One region of the Bradyrhizobium sp. LeoB3 genome, then DNA from elsewhere that is predicted to be linked to it. Evidence: predicted binding sites of a transcription regulator. Region 1 holds the regulator's gene; each other region holds the start of a gene.
What was found. The regulator PhoB, encoded in region 1, activates phosphate uptake and scavenging genes when phosphate is short. The targets are predictions, from matches to a motif close to TGTCATNNANCTGTCAT.
Positions count from the first base shown of each region.

Region 2: ACZXDY_RS24075 (alkaline phosphatase D family protein) is a predicted target of PhoB. The motif match lies at 1,997-2,013, and genes of this name have one in related genera.
Region 3: ACZXDY_RS30010 (DUF47 domain-containing protein) is a predicted target of PhoB. The motif match lies at 1,634-1,650, and genes of this name have one in related genera.
Region 4: ACZXDY_RS16340 (STN domain-containing protein) is a predicted target of PhoB. The motif match lies at 1,998-2,014, and genes of this name have one in related genera.

Region 1 is NZ_JBVBEF010000037.1:70,904-74,936, reverse strand. Features, by position in the region: gene ACZXDY_RS23165 (acetylornithine transaminase) at 1-1,141, opposite strand, end outside; gene ACZXDY_RS23160 (GcrA family cell cycle regulator) at 1,639-2,154, shown strand; gene phoB (phosphate regulon transcriptional regulator PhoB) at 2,275-2,982, opposite strand; gene phoU (phosphate signaling complex protein PhoU) at 3,099-3,815, opposite strand; gene pstB (phosphate ABC transporter ATP-binding protein PstB) at 3,827-4,033, opposite strand, start outside.
Region 2 is NZ_JBVBEF010000040.1:29,533-33,565, reverse strand. Features, by position in the region: gene ACZXDY_RS24080 (response regulator) at 1-285, shown strand, start outside; gene ACZXDY_RS24075 (alkaline phosphatase D family protein) at 385-1,932, opposite strand; gene ACZXDY_RS24070 (TAXI family TRAP transporter solute-binding subunit) at 2,191-3,633, opposite strand; gene ACZXDY_RS24065 (4a-hydroxytetrahydrobiopterin dehydratase) at 3,806-4,033, shown strand, end outside.
Region 3 is NZ_JBVBEF010000060.1:5,835-9,867, reverse strand. Features, by position in the region: gene ACZXDY_RS30020 (branched-chain amino acid ABC transporter permease) at 1-520, shown strand, start outside; gene ACZXDY_RS30015 (branched-chain amino acid ABC transporter permease) at 522-1,490, shown strand; gene ACZXDY_RS30010 (DUF47 domain-containing protein) at 1,693-2,337, shown strand; gene ACZXDY_RS30005 (anion permease) at 2,433-3,437, shown strand; gene sugE (quaternary ammonium compound efflux SMR transporter SugE) at 3,438-3,752, opposite strand; gene ACZXDY_RS29995 (peptide chain release factor 3) at 3,908-4,033, shown strand, end outside.
Region 4 is NZ_JBVBEF010000020.1:52,065-56,097, forward strand. Features, by position in the region: gene ACZXDY_RS16330 (hypothetical protein) at 73-252, shown strand; gene ACZXDY_RS16335 (RNA polymerase sigma factor) at 294-848, opposite strand; gene ACZXDY_RS16340 (STN domain-containing protein) at 1,123-1,722, opposite strand; gene ACZXDY_RS16345 (DUF2231 domain-containing protein) at 2,332-2,802, shown strand; gene ACZXDY_RS16350 (PQQ-dependent sugar dehydrogenase) at 2,799-4,033, shown strand, end outside.

The sequences.
Region 1 (4,033 bases):
CGTGCTCGATCTCGGCCTCGCTGACGATCAGCGGCGCGAGGAAGCGCACCACATTATCGCCGGCGCCGACTGTGAGTAGCTTCTGCTCGCGCAGGGCGTTGACGAGGTCGCCCGAGGGCACCACGGCCTTCACGCCTATCAGAAGCCCCTCGCCGCGCACGTCGGCGAGAATGGACGGATAGCGGTCAACCGCGGAGGCGAGCTTCTGCTTGAGCAGGAGCGACATCTTCTGCACGTGATCGAAGAAGCCGGGCTTCAGCATCACATCGAGCACGGCGCCGGCGGCCGCGACCGCGAGCGGATTGCCGCCGAAGGTCGAGCCATGCGAGCCCGGCGTCATGCCGGACGCAGCTTCCGCGGTCGCAAGGAAGGCGCCGATCGGAAAGCCGCCGCCGAGCGCCTTCGCCAGCGACATCACATCAGGGGTGACCCCGATGCGCTTGTAGGCGAAGAGATCGCCGGTGCGGCCCATGCCGGTCTGCACCTCGTCGAAGGCGAGCAGCAGGCCGTGCTCGTCGCAGAGCTGGCGCAGCGCCTTGAAGAAGGCCGGCGGCGCGGAGCGCACGCCGCCTTCGCCCTGCACCGGCTCGATCAGGATGCCTGCGGTCTCTGGACCGATCGCACGTTTCACCGCTTCGATATCGCCATGCGGCACCTGGTCGAAGCCGTCCATCGGCGGACCGAAGCCCTCGAGATATTTAGCGGCGCCGGTCGCTGCGAGTGTCGCGAGCGTGCGGCCATGGAAGGCGCCTTCGAAGGTGATGATGCGGTAGCGCTCCGGATGCCCCTTCGAGAAGTGATAGTGACGCACGACCTTGATCACGCCCTCCATCGCTTCCGCGCCGGAATTGCAGAAGAACACGAAGTCCGCAAAACTCTGCTCGCACAGCCGCGCGGCAAGCTTCTCGCCGTCCGGGCTCTTGAACAGGTTCGACATGTGCCAGAGCTTCGTCGCCTGTTCCTGCAGCGCCTTCACCAGATCCGGATGGGCATGGCCGAGCGCGTTCACCGCGACGCCGGAGGTGAAGTCGAGATAACGCTCGCCTTTGGTCGAGATCAGCCAACAGCCTTCGCCGCGTTCGAAGCCGAGATCGGCCCTGGCAAAAACGGGAAGCAGATGCGACGTGGCGCGGTCGGTCATGGCGATCACTGAAGGGTTCAGACAAGCCTTTCAGACAAGCCCCGGCGGCGTGCAGCGATGCAGACACGCGGCTGAAGCTCATCCAGCGAAAACAAAACGTGCCGCCTTTGCAGGGCGGCACGTAAAGGCATTCTATGCGCGCGGCAGGTGCTGTCAATCTCCACGAAGCCGCCAGGCTGCGCGGCAAAGTACCGGTAATCCGCAGTTTTCCGGTGTGGTGGAAAGCCCGATTGCAATCCCTAAATGTCGGAACATGTGGACGCATAGGCGCGGACTCTTGCGCCAGAGTCACGCCATATTGTAGCGTTTGGCCTGTCGGGTACGACATCTCGTGCGGCAGTTTTGATCCCTTAGAGTCCTTTGTGTGCGGCGTACACGTTCGGGTGCGGTTTTCGTGCCCGGCGAGCCTTAAGGGATTCTGCCCGCAGGGATTTTTGAGATTAGGCATCGCAGCGCTGTCCCAGGATCGGCCGGCGCAACGCGAAGGGAAAGATGCGATGACGGTATTGACCTGGTCCGACGAACGCGTCGAGCAGTTGAAAAAGCTCTGGGAAGGTGGCCTCTCGGCCAGCCAGATCGCTGCGGAACTGGGCAACGTGACCCGCAATGCGGTGATCGGCAAGGTGCACCGGCTTGGCCTCTCGGGCCGCGCCAAGAGTCCTGCTGCAGCCGCGCCGCGGCAGCGCAAGGCGCGTCCGGCACAGCCGATGATGCGCGTGGCGCGTCCGGTCTCCCGCGGCAACACCGCGCTCGCCCACGCCTTCGAGGTGGAGGTGGAAGCGGACCCTATCGCCTACGACAATGTGGTGCCGATGAGCCAGCGGCTGTCGCTGCTCGAATTGAACGAGGCCACCTGCCACTGGCCGGTCGGCGATCCCTCGAGCCCGGAATTCTTCTTCTGCGGCGGCAAGGCGCTTCCCGGCCTGCCCTATTGCGCGCACCACTCCCGCATCGCCTACCAGCCGGCGGCTGACCGCCGCCGTCCGACGGTCAAGCCGTCACAAGGCAAGTAAGCCGACGACAGATCGTAGCCGGGGTGGAGCGCAGCGCAACCCGGGAACGCTGTATCGGCAGGTCCAAATTTCCCCGGGCTACGCTTCGCTGCACCCGGGCTACGGATTGAGGTCGCCGGTTTACGACTGCTCGGCCTTCGCGAAGCGATCATCGAGCGCGTAGCCCGCGCCGCGGACGGTGCGGATCGGGTCCTGCTCGCGGCCGGGATTGAGCAATTTGCGCAGGCGGCCGATGTGAACGTCGACGGTGCGCTCGTCGATATAGATGTCGCGGCCCCAAACGCTGTCGAGCAGCTGCTCGCGGCTGAACACGCGGCCGGGATGCTCCAGGAAGAACTCCAGCAGGCGATATTCGGTCGGGCCGAGATCGATCGGGCGGCCCGAGCGCGCGACGCGGCGCTTCTCGCGGTCGAGTTCGATGTCGCCATAGGTGAGCACGGTGGCGAGCCGCTCCGGGCTTGCCCGGCGCAACAGGCCCTTCACCCGCGCGAGCAGTTCAGGCACCGAGAACGGCTTGACGATGTAGTCGTCGGCACCGGTCGCCAGCCCCCTCACGCGCTCGCTTTCCTCGCCGCGCGCGGTCAGCATGATGATCGGGAGCTGCTTGGTCTCCGGCCGCGCCCGCAGACGGCGGCACAGCTCGATGCCGGAGAGTCCCGGCAGCATCCAGTCGAGCACGACAAGGTCGGGAATACGTTCCTTGAGCCTTGTGTCCGCATCGTCTCCACGGGCGACCGTTTCGACATCATAGCCTTCTGCATCGAGATTGTAGCGCAACAGCGTCGTCAGCGCTTCTTCGTCTTCGACCACCAGAATGCGTGCGCTCATCGGCTTGGCTTCTCCTATAGCGGGATGACTCTCTGCTTGAATCGTCATCCCACTCTTCCTTTGATGTTTGAGCAGGATCTTGGCGGAAAGCCGGCGTCGACTTTCCGGATGTTGCTCTAGTTGCCCGGAACGGTCGTGGCGAACGTCGTCATATCCCCCTTCGGCCGCTTGTCGGTGATCTGCTGACCCTCGATCATGTAGAAGACCGTTTCCGCGATGTTGGTGGCGTGGTCGCCGATCCGCTCGATGTTCTTGGCGCAGAACATCAGGTGGATGCAGAACGAGATGTTGCGCGGATCTTCCATCATGTAGGTGAGGAGCTCGCGGAACAGCGAGGTGCAGATCGCGTCCACCTCCTCGTCGCTCTTCCAGACGTTCATCGCCGCCGGCAGATCGTGCGCGGCATAGGCGTCGAGCACGGACTTGACCTGCGACAGCACGAGGTCGGTCATGTGCTCCAGGCCGCGGATCAGCTTCAGCGGCTGGAAGTCGTTCTCCAGCGCGGCGACGCGCTTGCCCATGTTCTTGGCGAGGTCGCCGATCCGCTCGAGGTCGGTCGCCACCCGCATCGCGCCGACGATCTCGCGCAGGTCGACAGCCATCGGCTGGCGGCGGGCGATCGTCAGCACGGCGCGCTCCTCGATCACGCGCTGCAGGCTGTCGATTTCGATGTCGGAAGCGACGACACGCTTGCCGAGCGCGACGTCGCGGCGGATCAGCGCATCGACGGATTCGGTGATCATCCGTTCGACCAGCCCGCCCATCTCTGCGACCAGACGGGTCAGTTCCTGAAGATCGCTGTCGAATGCCTTGGCGGTATGTTCAGAAGCCATGATGTCCCTCCTCAACCAAACCGGCCGGTGATGTAGTCTTGGGTACGTCGATCGCTCGGCGAGGTGAAGATCTTGCTGGTGTCGTCGAACTCGATCAGTTCGCCCAGATACATGAACGCGGTCTTGTCGGAGACGCGCGCCGCCTGCTGCATGTTATGCGTGACGATCGCGATCGTGTAGTCCTCCGACAATTCCTGGATCAATTCCTCGACCTTGGC
Region 2 (4,033 bases), on a different contig from region 1:
TTCGGGGTGAAGACGGTGCGGACAGCGACCAGTGTCGCGCGAGCACTTCAGATGATCGCCTATCGCCGGCCCGACTTCGCGCTGCTGGATGTCGTGCTGGCCCGCGAGAACACCTTTGCGCTCGCCGAGGAGCTCGACGCGCTACGGATCCCCTATCTCTTCGTCACCGGCTATGGCGCTGACGTCCAGCTTCCCGCTGCGCTGGCCGGCAAGCCGCGCCTGGTCAAGCCATGCTCGACCGAAGCGCTGGAAGCAGCGCTGCGAATGCGGGTTTCGGATTCGTAGCCCGGATGAAGCGCAGCGCAATCCGGGGTCCTGGGTTCGCGGATAGACCGTCCCGGATTGCGCTCCATCCGGGCTACGTTACGTCACTACGTTACGATGTTACACCGGCTTCGGGTCGAGCGTGGTCGACCACAGCGCGACGTCGGCGCGGTCGCGCAAGGTTACTGTCATCTGTCCGGTCGCGCCGTCGATCTTGACGTGGCCGAAGAACTGCATGCCCGCCGATGGCGGCAGGTTCTGCTTGTCGGCTCCGGGCGCCTTGATGAACTTCACCTCGGGTCCAAACGTGTTGTCGAGCTCGTTGGGGCCGAAAGTGCCGGCATGCAGCGGGCCGGAGACGAATTCCCAGAACGGGTCGAAGTCCTGGAACTGCGCCTTGTTCGGATTGTAGTAGTGCGCGGCGGCGTAGTGCACGTCGGCGGTCAGCCACACGGTGTTGACGATCCCGGCGGTCTTGATGAAACGCAGGATCTCGGCGATCTCGAGCTCGCGGCCGCGCGCCGGGCCGTCTCCTTGCGCGAACGCTTCGGAGCCTTTGCTGTTGGCCGCATCGTCATAGACGATGAGGCTGAGCGGCATGTCAGAGGCGATCACCTTCCAGGTGGCGCGCGAGTTGAGCAGTCCGCGCTTCAGCCAGGCGAGTTGGTCCGGGCCGAGGAAATAAGCATCGGGGCCGTAGCTGGTCTGCTGGTTTGGCCCGTTGGGTCCGCGATAGCTGCGCTCGTCCAGCATGAATACGTCGAGATGCGGTCCGTAGCTGAGCGTGCGATAGACGCGGCCCGGCTCGACGATGCTTTCGCGCATCGGATACATCTCGTGGAAGGCGCGCGCCGCACGCGCCGCCAGCACGTTGATGTCGCGCTCCTTGTAGGCGGCAGGAAGCTGTTTCGACAGCGACCAGTTGTTGGTGACCTCGTGGTCGTCCCATTGCACGAAGATCGGCACTTCTGCATTGAAGCCGCGCACATGCTCGTCGAGCAGGTTGTACTTGTGCGCCGCGCGGTACTCGTCGAGCGTCTCGGCGACCTTGGCCTTCTCCGGGATGGTGAGGTTCTTCCACAGCTTGCCGTCGGCGAGTTTCACCTCGGACGGAATGACGCCGTCGGCATAGATGGTGTCGCCGGAATGCAGGAAGAAATCCGGCTTGTATTTGGCCATGGTGGCGAAGGTGAACATGCCGTTATCGTCGGGATTGATGCCCCAACCCTGGCCGGCGACGTCGCCGCCCCAGACAAAGCTGACATCGCGCCGGTCGGCGGGCGCGGTGCGGAAGCGGCCGGTTACGGGCTCGCCGAGGACGTTGACATGGGCGAGGTCGCGGAAGCGTACGCGGTAGAAGATGTCCTGGCCTGCGGGCAGGTTTTCCAGGAGCATCTTGGCGGTGAAATCGCTTTCGGGCAGGGCCGCGATCGGCGGCAGTGCGCGCGCGTCCTTGAAGGATTCGGTGGTCGCGACCTCGACCATCATCTGCGACGGCCGGTCGGCGCGCGCCCAGACCACGCCGCCGTCAACTCCGACGTCGCCGGACTGCACGCCATGGGTGACGGCCGGCCGGTCGGCGGCGCGGGAGAGGTGGGGCATCGCGATGACGCCGGCGCCGACAGCGGCTGAAGAGAGGAACTTTCGGCGGGAAATCCTGATCGTCATGGCAAGCCTCCGTCGGTCCGGCACCGGATGCGCCGAAATGTCGCAACAGACCTAGAAGGATTCTATGACGAAGCGATTACGGCCTCTAGCCGTCATTCCGGGGCACGCGAAGCGTGAGCCCGGAATCCATTCATCCACATCGTTTGCGGCCGGATGGATTCCGGGCCTGCGCCTTCGGCGGATCCCGGAATGACGGAAGAGAGGTCGCGTGCCCCGCAAACAGGGAACTGAAGCGAACCCGATTGCGTCCCGCCGTGGCTAAGCGGTCCCTGCCGCGCGGAATTGCGCGCTGGCGCGCTGCAGGTTTTGCGGCATGCTGATCAACAGCAGCTTGCGGTCGGTGACCGCGTTGTGGAATTGCTCGAGCGCGATGTTGAAGGCGGTCAGCGTGCCCTGCTCGATTCCGCCGTGCTCGAAACAGATCAGCGCTTCGCGCAGGATGTTGTCGGCTTCGGCCTGCATCTGGTCGAGTTCTTCCATCGAATCGCTGTGGCGCGCGGCAGCGAGCATGTCGAGCAGCCGGTCGCGCTGCGACGTGTTGATGCTGCGTTCGTCCTTCTTCAGGTAGCCGGCAAACCAGGCGCCGGCCGAACCCATTGCGGAGACCAGCATCAGCCCCCACCAGATGTAATCGCTGTAGCGGTCGAGGAAGGTCTTCTCGTCGCCATCGACGAAAGCCGCAGCGCCAGGGTGCACGGGAATCGTGGCGTCCTTGTCGGTGTCCGGCGTCTCGATCCTGGCGGCCGGCGGGAAATCGTTCTTCAGCGACTGCCGGATCGAGAACAGCTGTCGGGTGAAGATGGCGATGGTCGATTCGGAAATGCCCCTGCGCGCCACGATATGGTGCGAGAAGCTGATGGTCTTGACCTCGTCCGCAGGGCGGTCGACGCCGCCGAGCGAGCCGGCGGGGATTTGCGAGGCTTCATAGGCGGGATGGTTCTGCGCGATCGCTTCCGCCGCGTCGATGGCGAGGAAGGTCGGCGTGCCGCGGGTCGAAGCCGCGATCGCGTCGGTTGTGATCTTGCTGTTGACGGGTCCGGCGGCGAGATAGGCGTCCGCTTTCTGGCCCTTGATGGTCTCGGCCGTCTCATTGGCGGGAAACTGGACGATCTCCACCTTGGCGGGGTCGACGCCATATTGCTGCAGGATCACCTTCAAGAGGTTGACGTTGGCGGGCGTGCGGCCGACGACACCGACGCGGTGGCCGGCGAGCTGCGCGATCTTGGTGATTTTTGGCGCGGCTTTGCTGCCCCTGCCTTTGCCCTGCGGCGGCACCCAGATCGCCACCACATTCTTGCGCAGCGTCGCCACCGCCTGCGCATTCTTGGGGACATCCAGATCGCCGCGGATAATGGCGAGGTCGGCCTTGCCGCCGACCAGCGCCTCGGCGCTCGCTACCGCGCCGTCCGTCTGGATCAGACGCAGCCGGATTTGGCTGTTGCCATGGTTGTAGGCTTGGGCGAGCGCGTGGACCACTTTGAGGTCGTCACTGTTGGCCGGTCCGACCGCGATTTTCAAGTTCACCGGCCGCATCGCGAAGTAATAGCCGGCGGCCAGTGCGCCGATGATGGCAAGCGCGCCGGCAATCATCACGAAACTCAGCCGACGCCGCGCCGAACGCGGCGGAGGCGAAGCTGGAGCGGCGACGAAGTCAGGCTCGGTCATCGATCGCGCAAACAGCCGTTTGAGGTTCTGGGTCATCCCGCCGACGCGTTTATCCTTTGCATTGTAACAAAATTCCGGCAGCAGCTAGGTTACAATCCCGTCATGGTTACCAGCGGCGATAGGACGCGCTTTGCGGCCGCGTCGTGAGCATGGATCCCGCTGGTGGCTGCCGGTGTTAGGGTGTGAACGAGTGAAGTGGAGATTTGCCATGGCAGGACGGTTATCGGCGGAGGCGCGGAAATCGGCGCTGAAGGAACTATCCGGCTGGTCCGAGGTGCCGGGACGTGAGGCGATCGCCAAGACTTTCACGTTCAGGGATTTCAACGAGGCCTTCGGCTTCATGGCGCGCGTCGCGCTGATCGCGGAGAAACGCGACCATCACCCGGAATGGAGGAACGTCTACAAGACGGTCGATGTGGTGCTCGCAACCCATGAC
Region 3 (4,033 bases), on a different contig from region 1:
CTCCTCCGGCCTGCCGTACCAGATTCCCGACGCGCTCCGCGGCGGCATCAATCTCGGCTTCATGTTCCTGCCGATCTATCGCGGCTGGGTGGTCGTGTTCTCGCTGGTGATATGCCTGGCCACCTGGTTCCTGATCGAGAAGACGCAGCTCGGCGCCTACTTGCGCGCTGCGACCGAAAATCCGACGCTGGTACGCGCGTTCGGCATCAACGTGCCGAGGATGATCACGCTCACCTACGGCCTCGGCGTCGGGCTTGCGGCGCTCGCGGGCGTGCTGTCGGCACCGATTAACCAGGTCCGGCCGCTGATGGGCGCCGACCTCATCATTGTCGTGTTCGCGGTGGTGGTGATCGGCGGTATGGGATCGATCATGGGATCGATCATCACCGGTTTTGCGCTCGGCGTGATCGAGGGACTGACCAAGTATTTCTACCCCGAGGCTTCCAACACCGTCGTGTTCGTTTTGATGGTGCTGGTCCTGCTTGTGAAGCCGACGGGACTGACTGGACGGGCGGCCTGATATGTCAGCACTTACCGACGATACCCTGCCGGTGACGCCGCGCGCGATGCGTGACGAGATGGTCGCCTTCGCCGTGATGGCGGTGTTGCTGGCCATCGTGCCGCTCACCGGCATCTATCCGTTCTTCGTGATGCAGGCGCTGTGCTTTGCGCTGCTCGCCTGCGCCTTCAACCTCTTGGTCGGCTATGGCGGCCTGCTGTCGTTCGGCCACGCGATGTTCCTGGGCACCGCCGGCTACGTCTCGGCGCATGCGCTGAAGGTGTGGGCGCTGCCGCCGGAGCTCGGCATCATCATCGGCACGGCCGCGGCCTGCGGGCTTGCCGTCGTCACCGGGTACATCTCGATCCGCCGGCAGGGCATCTACTTCTCGATGATCACGCTGGCGCTGTCCCAGCTCCTCTACTTCATCTACCTGCAGGCGCCGTTCACCCATGGCGAAGACGGCATCCAGGGCATTCCGCAGGGCTTTCTGTTCGGCGTCTTCAACCTCGCCAAGCCGACGGTGCTTTATTACGTCGTGCTCGCCGGCTTCCTCGGCGGCTTCCTCCTGATCTACCGCACCATCAACTCGCCCTTCGGCGAGGTGCTGAAGTCGATCCGCGAGAACGAGCCGCGTGCGATCTCACTCGGCTACAAGACCGACCAGTACAAGCTGCTCGCCTTCATCCTGTCTGGCACGCTGGCGGGCTTTGCCGGCTCGCTCAAGGTGTTCGTGGCCCAGAACGCCTCGCTGACCGACGTGCATTGGTCGATGTCCGGCGAGATCGTGCTGATGACGCTGGTCGGCGGCCTCGGCACCATCTTTGGTCCCGTGGTCGGCGCCTTCATCATCATTGCCATGCAGCAATATCTGGCCGGTTACGGCCAGTGGGTGACCGTGATCCAGGGCGTCATCTTCGTCGCCTGCGTGCTGACCTTCCGCCGCGGCATCATCGGCGAGGTCGCGCGTTTGCTCAGGCGGTCGCTGTAGGACCATCGGCCGGCCCGCTCGATTGGAGCCCAACGCCATACCGTTGCGTTGGGCCGTCGGAAACACCGGGGCCACTACCTACAAAGCGGTGGATGACCCGGTTCCGTCGGCGGAGCGCTGGCCGTCCCTGCACAAAATGTTCTATGACAGTTTTGTGACAGGTGATCCCGGAGCGTCCTCCGGAAGGATGGATTTTGAGCCTATGCTGCGCTGGTTTCGAAGCTTTTTGCCCAAGGAGGAGCGGTTTTTCGACCTGTTCGCCCGGCATGCCAAGACCGCGGTCCAGTGCGCGATGGCGCTGCAGGACATGCTGAAGGGTGGGGACGAGACGCCGGTCCACTGCCAGCGCGTCAACCAGTTCGAGAACGACGCCGACAACATCACCCGCGAGGTTCTGACGGCCGTCCGCCGCACCTTCATCACCCCGTTCGACCGCGGCGACATCAAGAACCTGATCACGGCCATGGACGATGCCGTCGACCAGATGCAGCAGACCGCCAAGGCGGTGGTGCTGTTTGAGGTGCGCGCGTTCGAGCCGCCGATGCGCGAAATGGGTACTCTGATCGTCGAATGCGCCGACCTGGTCGGGCGCGCGCTGCCGCTGTTGCAGTCGATCGGCAGCAACGTCGCGATGCTGACGCAGATCACCGAGGAACTGACCAAGCTCGAGGGCCGGGTCGACGATCTCCACGACATCGGGCTGAAGGAGCTCTATCTCAAGCACCGCGACGCCAACACGATGGATTTCATCGTCGGTGCCGAGATCTACGATCACCTCGAAAAAGTCGCCGACCGCTTCGACGACGTCGCCAACGAGATCAACTCGATCGTGATCGAACAGGTCTGAGCATGATCCCGAAAAGTGGGCACCGGTTTTCTCCGCGACAAACGCGCAGCGTTTGCGCGCAGATCATGCTCAAGAAAATAAAGTAGGGCGGTTCAGTGGACGCCACGCTTGGTCTTCCGATCCTGGTGATCCTGATCGCGGTCGCCCTGCTGTTCGATTTCCTGAACGGCCTGCACGATGCCGCGAATTCGATCGCGACCATCGTCTCGACGCGCGTGCTGCGGCCGCAGTACGCGGTGTTCTGGGCGGCGTTCTTCAACTTCGTCGCCTTCACCGTATTCGGACTGCATGTCGCCAACACCATCGGCACCGGGATCATCGAGCCCGAGGTCGTCGATGTGACCGTGATCTTCGCCGCGCTGGTCGGCGCCATCGTCTGGAACGTGATCACCTGGGCGCTCGGCATTCCCTCGTCGAGCTCGCATGCCCTGATCGGCGGCCTGATTGGTGGCGGCATGGCGAAGGCGGGGATCTCGGCGGCGGTGTGGAGCGGGCTCTCCAAGACGCTGCTCGCAATCGTGCTGTCGCCGCTGATCGGCTTCCTGCTGGCCTTGGTGCTGGTTGCGATCGTGTCCTGGCTCTCGGTGCGGTCGACGCCGTTCGCCGTCGACCGCGCCTTCCGTACCCTGCAATTCGTCTCCGCCTCGCTCTATTCGCTCGGCCATGGCGGCAACGACGCGCAGAAGACCATGGGCATCATCGGCGTGCTGCTGTATTCGCAGGGGCATCTTGGCGAGGAGTTTCACATTCCATTTTGGGTGGTGGTGGCCTGTCAGGCGGCGATGGCGATGGGCACCCTGATGGGCGGCTGGCGCATCGTCCGTACCATGGGCCTGCGCATCACGAAGCTGACGCCGATGCAGGGTTTCTGCGCGGAGACCGGCGGGGCGGCGACCCTGTTCATGGCGACCTTCCTCGGCGTTCCCGTTTCCACCACCCACACCATCACCGGCGCCATCGTCGGCGTCGGTGCGGCGCGCCGGATGTCGGCGGTGCGCTGGAATGTCGCAAGCTCGATCGTCTATGCCTGGGTCATCACCATCCCGGCCGCGGCGGCGGTTGCGGCCGTTACCTATTGGGTGGTGTTGGCGCTGCGCTGATCAGGTCACAAGCTTGAGGCCGACAATGCCGGCCACGATCAGCCCGATGCTCGACAGCCGAAGCGCGGTGGCCGGTTCGCCGAACAGGACGATGCCGAGCATCGCCGTTCCGACCGCGCCGATGCCGGTCCACACAGCATAGGCGGTTCCGATCGGCAGCGTCTTCAGCGCGAGCCCGAGCAGGACGATGCTGCCGACCATGCTCAAAAGCGTCAGCGCCGATGGAACGAGCCTTGTGAAACCTTCGGTATATTTGAGCCCGATCGCCCAACCGATCTCCATCAGACCGGCGATGAGCAAGATAGTCCAGGCCATGACGACCCTCCTTGATAAGGCAGGGTCGTCCCCGCGGCTATTATCGCGAACAAGAAGGTCGTCCTTCCCGTACGCGAATATGGGGCTGGCTTTGGCGCTCCGCAATCACCATATAGGCTTGATTGACACTGGTTTCCCTGCCAAACGCTCCCGCCATGTCCGACCTTGCCCTGACAGCCGAATCGCCGTCTCGTTCCCCGCTTGCCGATGAAGTGGCGCGGCGGCGTACGTTTGCGATCATCTCGCACCCGGACGCCGGCAAGACCACGCTGACCGAAAAG
Region 4 (4,033 bases), on a different contig from region 1:
AATCGAAAATGCAGCCTATCCGCACTTTCAAGCTCTTTGTCGCTATAGAAAGTGCATCTTTCAAAATTTTTCTTGAAGATTCGCGATCCGCGCCGGCATTCAACCGTGCGCGTTGGAAAAACGCCGCTGGAGCATGATCCGGAAAAGTGGAAGCCGGTTTTCCCTCGCGACAAACGCGAAGCGTTTGCGCAGGAAGATCATGCTCAAACAAAGAGACGAGATCATGATCCGATCCGTCCAATCGGATTATGATCTAGACAGCCTGACAAGCACGTCTCTTGCCAAGATGCAAGCTACTCGCTGGCCTTCCCCTTTGGACGCGGCCCGAGGCGCCGGAGAACGGTGCGGCCTAGCCGACGGCTGAGATGCTCCATGGCATGCTGCAGGTCGAAATCGACCGTGCGCACATTGATGCCAAACCGATCCGCGATCTCGCGGTGGGGCTGATGATCAAGATGGGCCGCGATAAATACATCGCGCCGCCGGGCGGGCAATTCTGCGAGAGCCTTCTGAAATTCCGTCAGCTCGATGCGCGATTCCGTCACCATTGCCGGGTCCGGACGGTCGTCGGGGATGACGTCCATGATCGCCGCGATTTCCGAGGCGTTCAACAAGTGCCGATCGCTTTTGCGCCGATCCTTGGCGACATTCAGCGCGGTACGAAACAGATAGTCGACGGGGCTATGAATCGGCACCGCATCGGATACTCGATCGACCCTCAGAAACGCTTCGTGCAGCGCCTCGCGCGCGAAATCCGAGGAGCCAAGGCAACGCGTCAGACGCCTAGCCAGGCCCTCGTAATCAGCTGCGACTGTCTCTCGCAGAGATTTACTATTCGAATCAGACACCTACCAGCCCCGCGACGCCACGCCCTGCGTTTCGCAGATCGTAGTCAGTCCCACTATTTTCCCTATCCACCGAGGATGACACTCGCGTGACGGACATCAGTCACTCGCAAGCTGGTCGGCGATTGCGCCAATCGAACCACAGGTGCGGGAATATTAAGATACCGCGGCCATTCAGCCGGAAGCCTTGCAACGGCTGCGCCCCGAGAATCGTTTGATCGCCCCAGCATCGAGTAAGATGTCGCCGGAGCTTGAGGCAACCCCTTATATTAGTCGCTTACAGCGCGTGGATCGAGATCATGAAGCGGATCGGGAGCGGCATGTTGGGCGGCGCCTGCTGGCTCAACACCAGGCCACGCAAGCTCTCGGCGATCGAGCTATCCCGATCAAAGTCGCCTGTCGACCCGTCGAGTTCGGCCCTGTCTATGACTCGCGAGGACGGCGTCACCCATAGTTTGACCGCGACCCGATATTCGCCTCGCCTGGTCCGCCCGCCCTTCTTGAGCGCCTTCTGAATGTCCGATTGCAGGAGGCTGATATATTCTCCCAGATTGCGATCGGGAGCGTCGGTCGTACCGCGAACACGTAACGTTCCAAGCGTTATGTCCGCGGAGACTGGGGAATGGATGGGCGGCTCGTCGGGATCCGGCACGGACGCCGGCGCGAGCGTCACGGCGTTGGATCGGCTATAGCGAACCCTCAGGTCAGTATCGGCCAGGAGCATCAGCAGCGCGGCCTGCGGCGTAAACTCGCCGTTGACCGACGGCGAACGGAAGCCGGCTGCCGAGGTCGTTTCGAACATCACCTGGACGCCGGCCTGCTGGCTGTACGCCTGCAGCGCGTCGATCAGTGGCTGCGCCGGGATATTGAATGTCATGAGCCCGCCCGGCGGCGTCCGCTCGTTTCCAGATGCGACGGTAACCCCTACCAAAATGACAAGTAGCGCCGCGACCTTCGCCAAGGTCCAGGCGCCGAGGCGGGGTAAGTTCATCCTCTGCCGGACTTGCGCCCGGGACGAAGCGATTTGGCCAATACTTAGCATCACTGACAACTGAGCCGTCTCGCCGGCTACTTCCTCGCAAGGGCCTTCGATTTCGCGCAAGCAGATCCCGGAGGTCGCGCCATCCCTCGGTCCTCACATCGTACCTTCCTATGTCAACCATATGACAGATTGCCTGACGGCGTCACCTGCCCGACCTTGGCACATCAGCCGATACCGCCGCGGCCGAACGAGCGCACGCCTCGAGACGATGACGCGGGAAGCAGCTCGGATAGGTTTCGCGAGCCGGCCGAGCTCAGCGGTTAAGGTCACAGAGGATTTACCGTCAGTTTCGAACGCGTGCTTTTGAAAGCGCCGCCCACTTTCCCATTTGCAATGTATGGGAGCTGCGAAGCGCTCCGACATATCGAACAGATCGAAAGTTGCCTCGCAAAGCAGGCGTCGGCGCACTGCCGCGCACTTGCACACGATGGTGAGGATCGAAGTATGACACAGATCGCGGTGGCCTACACCAACTCCACAGTCGAAACTGAAGCGGTGCCGGAGGTTGCGTCCCGCCGGCATGCGATTCATCAAATGCTGCTCCCGTTTTCGGTGGCCTATTTGATCGGCGCCTTCGTCACCGATCTCGCTTATTGGCGGACTGCGCTGGTGATGTGGGAGAGATTTTCGGTCTGGCTGATTGCGGCCGGATTGGTGATCGCGGCGCTTGCGGCCATCGCCGCCGTGATCGATCTCCTGATCGACAGGCAGAGGCCGGCCTGGTTTCGCGCACTCACCTATGTCGTCGCGATCCTGCTCTCGATCGTGAATGTCCTCGTTCACAGCCGCGATGGTTACACCGCTGTCGTGCCGACCGGCCTCGCGCTCTCGGGACTCGTCACGATCCTCCTGCTGTCGCTGTTGGTGGGAGGCTGGGGCTTGACCTATGGCGATCGCGCAGGAGCAGCCAAATGACCAGCTTGTTCAATCTTGCCCGTGCGGCGAACCTGCCGCGCTTTGCCACCGTGGCTGTTGCCGCCGCCGCGGCCTTGAGTCTTGCGGGCTGTGACGACAGCGGCGGGAATCCCGCAAGGCAGATCGGCGCCCATCCGTACTTGCCGGAGGTGCAGCAATATCTGCTGCCGCCGATCAGGATTGCGCGGCCAGCTCCGTGGGGTGACGAAACGCCGAAGGTGGCGGAAGGGTTGCAGGTCCGTGCATTGGCCACGGGGTTCCAACATCCGCGATCGCTTTACGTACTGCCGAACGGCGACGTGTTGGTGATCGAAAGCAATGGCCCGAAGGCCCCGGTCTTCCGGCCCAAGGATCTCATCACCGGTTGGGTGCAATGGTTCGCCGGCGCCAAGGCCGAGGATGCAAATCGCATCACGCTGTTGCGCGACACCAATGGCGACGGCATTCCCGATGTGCGCACCGTATTCCTCGACCACCTCAACTCACCATTCGGCGTTACGCTGGTCGGCCACGATCTCTACGTCGCAAACACCGATGCGATCGTCCGATATCCGTACGAGGATGGACAAACCAGCATCACCGCATCAGGCACCAAGCTGACCGATCTTCCCGGCGGGCCTATCGATCATCACTGGACCAAGACCTTGCTCGCGAGCCCCGACGGCGCAAAGCTCTATGTCGGTGTCGGCTCGAACAGCAACATCACCGAGAACGGCATCCAGGCCGAGTACGAGAGAGCCGCGATCTGGGAGATCGACCGCGCGAGCGGCGCCCATCGCATCTTCGCCAGCGGCGTGCGCAATCCCACCGGGCTGCAGTGGGAGCCCGAGACCGGCAAGCTCTGGGCCATCGCCAACGAACGCGATGAGATCGGCCCCGACCTCGTGCCGGACTATCTGACCTCGGTGCAGGATGGCGGCTTCTATGGTTGGCCTTACAGCTATTATGGCCAGCATCTCGATCCGCGCGTCGAGCCGCAACGCCCCGATCTCGTGGCCAAGGCGATTGCGCCGGACTATGCCCTGAGTTCTCATGTGGCTCCGCTTGGCCTCGCCATGTACACCGGCAACAACCTTCCAGCGCAGTATCATGGAGGCGCGTTCGTCGCCGAGCATGGTAGCTGGGATCGAACCCCGCTCAACGGCTACAAGGTGGTGTTCGTGCCGTTCAGCGGCGGCAAGCCATCCGGTCCTGCGCAGGACGTCGTCACGGGATTCCTCAATGCGGACGA